DNA from 2 places in the Pseudoalteromonas sp. GABNS16E genome. Region 1 is predicted to be linked to the other one. Evidence: predicted binding sites of a transcription regulator. Region 1 holds the regulator's gene; the other holds the start of a gene.

Region 1 (3,966 bases):
AATTTTTGGACTATGCTGTGATTTGCCAAAAAATCTTTTACTGGTTGATCAAGGCCCGTAAGCGGTTTGAGTTCAGGCTCCCAGTGGGGGTTTGGCAAAAAGCGAGCATCAAAAACATAATCAGCTTCTTTAGGTATGCCGTGTTTAAAGCCAAACGATTCAAACGTTACAATAAGTTGCTTATCTTTTTTACCCAGTATTTTTTCGCGAATTGACTCTGCTAATTGGTGCACACTTAAATCGGTGGTATCTAGCATAAAGTCAGCGCGCGTTACGAGTACATCAAGCAGTTCTTTTTCTTTTTTTATTGCTAAATCAAGCGGCAGCGAATCGATGGATAAAGGGTGTAATCTGCGTGTTTCTGAAAAACGTTTGATCAGTGTTTGATCATCACTATCTAAATAAAACAGTGTGGGTTTAGCAAAGTCAGGAAGGTACTCGAGAATATCGTTAAATTCGTCTTGTTCTTTGGGGATATTACGAACATCTATACTAACGGCTATTTTGTCATAGTTATCTGAAACACTTCGCACTAAAGAGGGCAGTAAGTTGACCGGAATATTATCTACGCAATAATAGCCTAAATCTTCAACCACGCGTAAAGCAACCGACTTACCTGAACCAGAACGGCCGCTTATGATAATTAACTCCATTTATAGCCCTTAGTATTTACTACGATTGATCAACAATTACTTGATACAGCTCTGCATCGGTTTTAGCACTACGCAGCTGTTTACAAAATTCTTTGTTGCTCAGTTTATCAGCTATGGTTGCCAGAGTCTTTAGGTGCTGTTGGTTATCGCCATCTGGTACGATGAGTGCAACAAAAATATCAACAGGGCAGTTATCAATAGCATCAAAGTTAACAGGCGTGTCGCTAACAAGTACTAAAGCCAGCGGCTCTTCTACGCCACCCATTCTGCCATGAGGAATGGCGATACCCCGGCCAATGCCAGTACTGCCTAGCTTTTCTCTACTTGCCAGCGCATTAAGAATATCTTGTTGTGGTAAGTAGGGGAGCTTTTCATGAGCAAGCTCACTGATAAACTCTAAAATTCTTTTTTTACTACTAAAAAGGACCGCAGCTTTGCTGCAGTCCTGGCATACTAATGTACTTAATTTCATAATATTAGTGTCTAGCAAGCTTCTCTTTATGTTTTATGACTTGACGATCGAGCTTGTCAATCAACGAGTCTATAGCGGCATACATATCTTGGTGCTCTGTTGAGGCAAATAAATCTGCGCCACTTACATGAATAGTCGCTTCTGCTTTTTGGTTGAGTTTTTCTACATCGAGAATGACATGCACATTGCTAATATGATCTGAGTGCCTTTCTAGCTTTGCAAATTTATTATTTACATAGTCTCTAAGTGAATCAGTTACTTCTACGTGACGACCAGTTAGGTTTAGTTGCATAAGCATTTCCTCTTTGTTTTTTACGTCTTATATCAAACTCTTTCTCTGATTTGACGGTGGAATAGCTAGCGATTCACGGTATTTTGCTATTGTGCGTCTAGCTACTTTAATTCCTTGCTCTGCCAATATATCCGCAATTTTACTATCACTCAATGGTTTAGCTGAGTTTTCCGCGGCAATTAGCTTTTTAATTAGGGCACGTATTGCGGTTGATGAACACTCGCCGCCGTTTTCAGTGCTTACGTGGCTTGAGAAAAAATACTTAAGCTCAAAAATACCACGTGGCGTATGCATATATTTTTGCGTAGTAACACGCGAAATTGTCGATTCATGCATTTCTACCATTTCAGCAACATCGTTTAAAACCATTGGCTTCATGGCTTCGGGGCCATGTTCAAAAAATGCCTGTTGCTGTTTTACAATACAGTTAGTTACCTTAAGCAGCGTGTCGTTTCTGCTTTCAAGGCTTTTTATAAACCATTTAGCTTCTTGTAAGTGAGAGCGAATAAATTGGCTATCACCACTTGATTTTACGGTACGTGACATAGCCGCGTACTGACTATTTACGCGTATTTTTGGCATGCTATCTGGATTTAGCTCTACCACCCAGCGGCCTTTTATTTTTTTAACCGACACATCTGGTATTACATACTCCGACTCTTCCCTTACTATTGTATCTGCAGGTTTTGGGTTGAGGGTATGTATTAGGGTCATGACCTCTTTAAGCTCGTCTTCTTTAAGCTTAGTCTTTTTCATTAATGTACGATAGTCGCGTGCCGCTAATAGATCAATGTGATCGGTTAAGATCATTTTAGTTTGTTCTATAAAAGGGGTGTCTTTATCAAACTGGTTTAGCTGAATGCACAAGCACTCTTGTAAACTGCGCGCGGCTATACCTACAGGGTCAAATAACTGAATACGCTTTAAAACGGCTTCTATTTCATCAAGTTCAACTTCAACTTCGTCATCGTTTTCTTGGTTAAAGCTCTCTAAAATCTCTTCACAACTTAGCGTTAAAATACCCGAGTCATCTACAGCTTCTACAATGGCAATAGCAATGGCTTCATCAGTTGGGCTAAAAGGAGTAAGCTGAAGCTGCCACATTAAATACTCATGTAGCGTTTCAGTAGAGGCACCTTGATAAATAGACTCATCTTCCGGCATTGGGCCTGAGGATGCAGCAGGGGCTGCGCTCATGTACTCATCCCAAGTTACATCCATTGCCATATCATCGCTAACGGTGTCTTTATTTAAAGCTTCGCCACTGTCTTGCTCGTACTCGCTGGTTGTATCGTCAGCCGATGCGCTTACGGTTACATCATCCGTATCTGCTTTTTGTTCATTTTTTCCAGCCGACTCTTCCGTGTAATCTTGCTCTTCTACTTCTAATAGCGGGTTGCTATCAAGTGCTTCTTGTATTTCTTGCTTGAGATCCAATGTACTGAGCTGCAGCAAGCGAATCGCTTGTTGCAATTGTGGAGTCATTGTAAGTTGCTGGCCCATGCGCAGCTGTAATGATTGCCTCATGTATCTCTAACAATCCTTTTATGTTGTTATAATTAATATTAGCAGATGCTTGTAGGTGTGGCTTAAATGTTACAGCCTAAATTGCTCGCCTAAATAAACATCGCGTACAGTTTTGTCATTTAATACGTGTTCTGGGGTGCCAGATGCAATTAGCTCCCCATGAGAAACAATGTAGGCTTTTTCACAAACATCAAGGGTTTCTCTTACATTGTGATCGGTAATTAATACGCCAATGCCACGGTTTTTAAGATGTTCTATTATTTTCTTTATATCTAACACTGAAATCGGATCAACACCAGCAAAAGGCTCATCCAATAAAATAAATTTAGGGTTCGCTGCCAGTGCTCTGGCAATTTCTACACGGCGGCGTTCACCACCAGAAAGCGCCATACCTTGGCTATCGCGAATATGCTGAATACTAAATTCATCAAGTAAGTTGTTAAGCGTTTCTTCTCGTGCGGCTTTATTGAGCTCTTTACGCGTTTCTAAAATAGCCATTAAGTTTTGATAAACTGTCAGCTTTCTAAATATTGATGACTCTTGCGGCAAATAGCCAATGCCTAAGCGGGCGCGGCTGTGCATAGGTAATAACGTAATGTCGTTATCATCAATAGAAATTTTACCTTTGTCGCTAGGTACTAATCCTACAATCATGTAAAAGGTGGTGGTTTTACCTGCGCCATTAGGGCCCAATAAGCCAACAATGCTGCCGGCTTCTACTTCAAGGCCTACATTTTTTACAACTTGGCGGCCTTTATAGCTTTTTGCTAATAGTTCTGCTTTTAAGGTGCTCATGGTTGACCTTCGTTACCTGTTTTTTCTTTAATTTTTGCTTCAACAGGCACTAAAATTGTGTGGACACGATCCGTAGAGTTTTCGTCTTTTTCTGCGCTAATAAGCTGCTGCTGCATATCGTAGGTAATACTTTTAGCATTAATTTTTTGACCGGCTTGCGCGACTTCAGCATCGCCAACAAGCGTTAAAAATCGCTTTGCTACGTCGTAACGTACTTCGTTTGCACT
Region 2 (3,966 bases), on a different contig from region 1:
ATAAAACCGCGCTGGCCAGTGCTATTCAAAACCTTATTCACAATAGTATTCAAATTATTGGCAGCCAAGCCCAGGTGACATTAAAAGCGCAGCGCGATAGCAGCGAACCCGATACCGTGCGTATTAGCGTATGCGATAACGGCCCTGGTGTAGAGTTGAGCCAAATAGAGAAAATTTTTGAACCGTTTTATACCACAAAAAGCCAAGGTACAGGGCTTGGGCTTGCTGTTGTAAGCTCTGTGGCTAATGCGCATCAAGGACGTGTTGAAGTGGTTAATAATGCCAATGGTGGTGCATGTTTTAGTTTATTGCTGCCCATATGCACGGCCTCAACGCAGGAGAAAACAGCATGAGTAATACAATACTAGTGGTTGAAGATGATGCAGGTTTAAGAGAAGCACTCATAGACACGTTAGAAATGTCGGGTATTGCCTGTGTTGCAGCCGATAGTGCTGAGCAAGCCATGATCCAATTAAAAAAATCTGAGTTTTCATTAGTGGTCAGCGACGTGCAAATGGGCGCGATGAGCGGCCTAGATTTGCTCAGAAGCATTAAGCTTAACTACCCAGAACTCCCCGTATTAATGATGACTGCCTATGCAACGATTGATGATGCAGTAGAGGCAATGCGCTTAGGCGCAATTGATTATATGGCTAAACCATTTGCCCCTGAGGTGCTTTTAAATATGGTTAGTCGGTATTTACCCGAAAAGCCAAAAGACACTGACGGCCCAATTGTTGCCGACCCTAGCAGTATTGCGCTTTTAGAACTGGCGAGCAAAGTGGCGCGCTCAGATGCAAGTGTTATGGTGCTAGGCCCTAGTGGCTCTGGTAAAGAAGTGTTAGCGCGATACATTCACGATAAATCAAACCGATGCGATGCGCCTTTTGTGGCAATAAACTGTGCGGCTATTCCCGAAAACATGCTTGAAGCCACTTTATTTGGCTACGAAAAAGGCGCGTTTACCGGTGCAATACAAGCATGCCCAGGTAAGTTTGAACAAGCCCAAGGCGGCACCATATTACTTGATGAAATAACCGAAATGGACTTAGGGCTGCAAGCTAAGCTATTACGGGTATTGCAAGAGCGTGAAGTTGAGCGTTTAGGTGCCCGTAAAACAATTTCACTCGATGTAAGAGTACTCGCCACCAGTAACCGCGACCTAAAAGAAGCCGTTGCAGATAACCAATTTAGAGAAGACTTATATTATCGCTTAAATGTATTCCCCCTAATGTGGCGACCGCTCTGTGAGCGTCCAGGGGATATAATTGTATTGGCTAAGCATTTAATAGAGCGCCATTTAGTTAAAAGTAAAGAGCCGCTAGCAACGCTTGATAGTGCCGCTGAGCAAAAATTACTAAGCCATGCATGGCCTGGTAATGTACGCGAGCTTGATAACGTAATTCAACGTGCGCTTATTTTGCGAACGGGCAATGTAATTGGCGAACAGGCCATTTTTATTGAAAACTTAATGCAAGCGCCAATTAACAGTACGCCTACACAGGAGATAGCGGCTGAACAAGCGAACACTCCCAGTGGCGCGTATTATGATGACAAAATAACGCCTGCAGAGGCGAGTAGCTCCCTGCCTAATGTTGATACTGGCAGCTATAAAGATGAGCTAAAAGATAAAGAGCATAAAATAATATTAGAAACCCTAGCGCGCTGCCAAGGCAAACGTAAAGATGTTGCACAAACACTTGGGATCAGTCCGCGTACTTTACGTTATAAACTCGCGCAAATGCGCGATTTAGGTATTTCGCTGCCCGCATAACTTTATCCCTTTCTTCTATATAACCCTAAACTAACCACGCTTAGTTTAGGGTTGTCAAATCTCTGACTCTCAAAAATAATAGTTAACCTCATGTAATTAAAGGTTTATTTTTATGGCACACTTTGTGCTTTATTCCCTTTATGAACGTTAACTGCATTTGCCAGAGAAAATTATGAAAATTCAAAACAGCGCGCTATTTCAAGAAATGCAATCAATGGCTTTAGAAGCAGGCCATACAAATCAAATCAATAAGCTACCTACTCAAGCTCAGCCAACATCGTCTGCTCAATTTGGTGACTTACTAAGTGATGCATTAAACACGGTTAATGGCTTACAACAAGATGCTAAACAAAAAGTAGTGGCTGTTGAAATGGGTGATAGAAGTGTATCGCTTGCTGAGGCAATGATTGCCTCACAAAAATCGTCAGTGGCATTTGAGGCTACAGTACAAGTAAGAAATAAACTTGTTGAGTCATACCAAGAAATTATGAACATGCCTGTTTAAGTAGGTAGTGGAGAATTATTGTGGCGCAATCTAATCAATCAACAGATCTTGCTCTTGCTGGCGGCGGTATTGACCAAAGCGAAGATAACGAGCAACAAGAACAAAAGTCGGGCTACTTAAGCGCCTTAAATGGTGTTGATGTGCTTCGCCAAGTCACCCTTATTATTGCGCTGGCTATTTGTTTAGCTATTGCCATATTTGTGATTATTTGGGCACGTCAGCCAGACATGCGTCCACTTGGTAAAATGCCAACAGAGGAGCTGATCCAAACCCTTGATTTTTTAGATGCACAAAAAATTGACTACGAGCTAGACGGCAACGTAATTTCGGTTGATGAAAGTGAGTATCAAAACATTAAATTGCTAATGGCCCGTGAAGGCCTTGAGCAAGGTCCTACTTCAGGCACCGACATCATAATGCAAGATATGGGCTTTGGTGTTAGCCAACGATTAGAGCGTGAACGCTTAAAACACGGCCGCGAACAACAACTTGCCCGCACCATAGAAGAATTAAACAACGTAACACGCGCTAAAGTTTTATTAGCCATTCCAAAAGAAAACGTATTTGCACGCAGAGAGAAAAAGCCATCAGCCACAGTGGTATTGACTCTTAAGCGCGGCAGAATGCTTGATGGTGAAGAGATTGACTCAGTGGTTGATATGATTGCCTCTGCAGTACAAGGGCTTGAGCCTTCTCGTGTTACGGTAACAGATCAAAATGGCCGCTTACTTAATTCAGGCTCGCAAGACTCATTAGCAGCACGCTCTCGTAAAGAGTACGACATTGAAAGAAAGCGTGAGCAAGAGTATTTAGAAAAAATAGACAGTATTCTTATTCCTGTAGTTGGCTTGGGTAACTACACGGCGCAAGTTGATTTAAATATGGACTTTAGCTCAGTAGAAGAAACACAAAAGCGCTACAACCCAGACTTACCAGCAGTAAGAAGCGAAACCACATTTGAAGAGAACAACATTGGTGGCTTAGCGGTAGGTATTCCTGGGGCACTTACTAATCAGCCACCAATGAATTCAACTATTCCAGAAGTGGCAGGTCAAGGCAATGCTGGTACGGCAACGAACCCAAGCCGAGTGCATAAAGAGGCTACGCGTAACTTTGAGCTAGACACCACCATTTCGCATAAGCGCCAACAAACAGGGGTTATTCGCAGAATTAGCGTCTCGGTTGCCGTTGATTATGTGCCAAAAGTAGGTGAAAACGGCGAAACAACCATGGCGCCGCGCTCGGTAGAGGCTTTGTCAAATATACGTCGCCTATTACAAGGTGGGGTAGGTTTTGATATGCAACGCGGCGATGCATTAGAGGTGGTAACCGTGCCATTTGTACGCGAAGCAGTTGATTTAGATTTAGAAGTACCGCTGTGGGAGCAGGACTGGTTTATGAAAATCGTCCGCTTAGTATTGGGTGCGCTGGTTATTATTGTGCTTATTATGGCAGTTGTTAAGCCTATGCTTAAACGCTTAATATACCCAGATGATACGCTCGAAGAGTACGATGAAGATGCATTAAGCTCTGGGGTGGATATTGGCGATAGCACGCTAGATATGCTAAATAAAGACTTTGATTCTGCTTCTGTAGGCTTCTCAAGCGATGGTACACTACAGCTGCCAGATTTACATGGCGACGAAGATTTGCTTAAAGCGGTAAGAGCACTTGTAGCGAACGAACC

What was found. The regulator sigma-54, encoded in region 1, starts transcription at its own class of promoters, with help from an activator protein. The targets are predictions, from matches to a motif close to GTTGGCACGNNNNTNGNNT.
Region 2: the regulator sigma-54 is predicted to act here: its motif matches at 1,886-1,904, upstream of fliE (flagellar hook-basal body complex protein FliE).

Annotation. Positions count from the first base shown of each region.
Region 1 is NZ_JAQREZ010000016.1:25,113-29,078, reverse strand. It holds gene rapZ (RNase adapter RapZ) at 1-653, opposite strand, end outside; gene PSI06_RS08785 (PTS sugar transporter subunit IIA) at 673-1,125, opposite strand; gene hpf (ribosome hibernation promoting factor) at 1,130-1,417, opposite strand; gene PSI06_RS08775 (RNA polymerase factor sigma-54) at 1,445-2,944, opposite strand; gene lptB (LPS export ABC transporter ATP-binding protein) at 3,014-3,739, opposite strand; gene lptA (lipopolysaccharide transport periplasmic protein LptA) at 3,736-3,966, opposite strand, start outside.
Region 2 is NZ_JAQREZ010000021.1:24,642-28,607, forward strand. It holds gene PSI06_RS10330 (sensor histidine kinase) at 1-353, shown strand, start outside; gene PSI06_RS10335 (sigma-54-dependent transcriptional regulator) at 350-1,774, shown strand; gene fliE (flagellar hook-basal body complex protein FliE) at 1,947-2,279, shown strand; gene fliF (flagellar basal-body MS-ring/collar protein FliF) at 2,300-3,966, shown strand, end outside.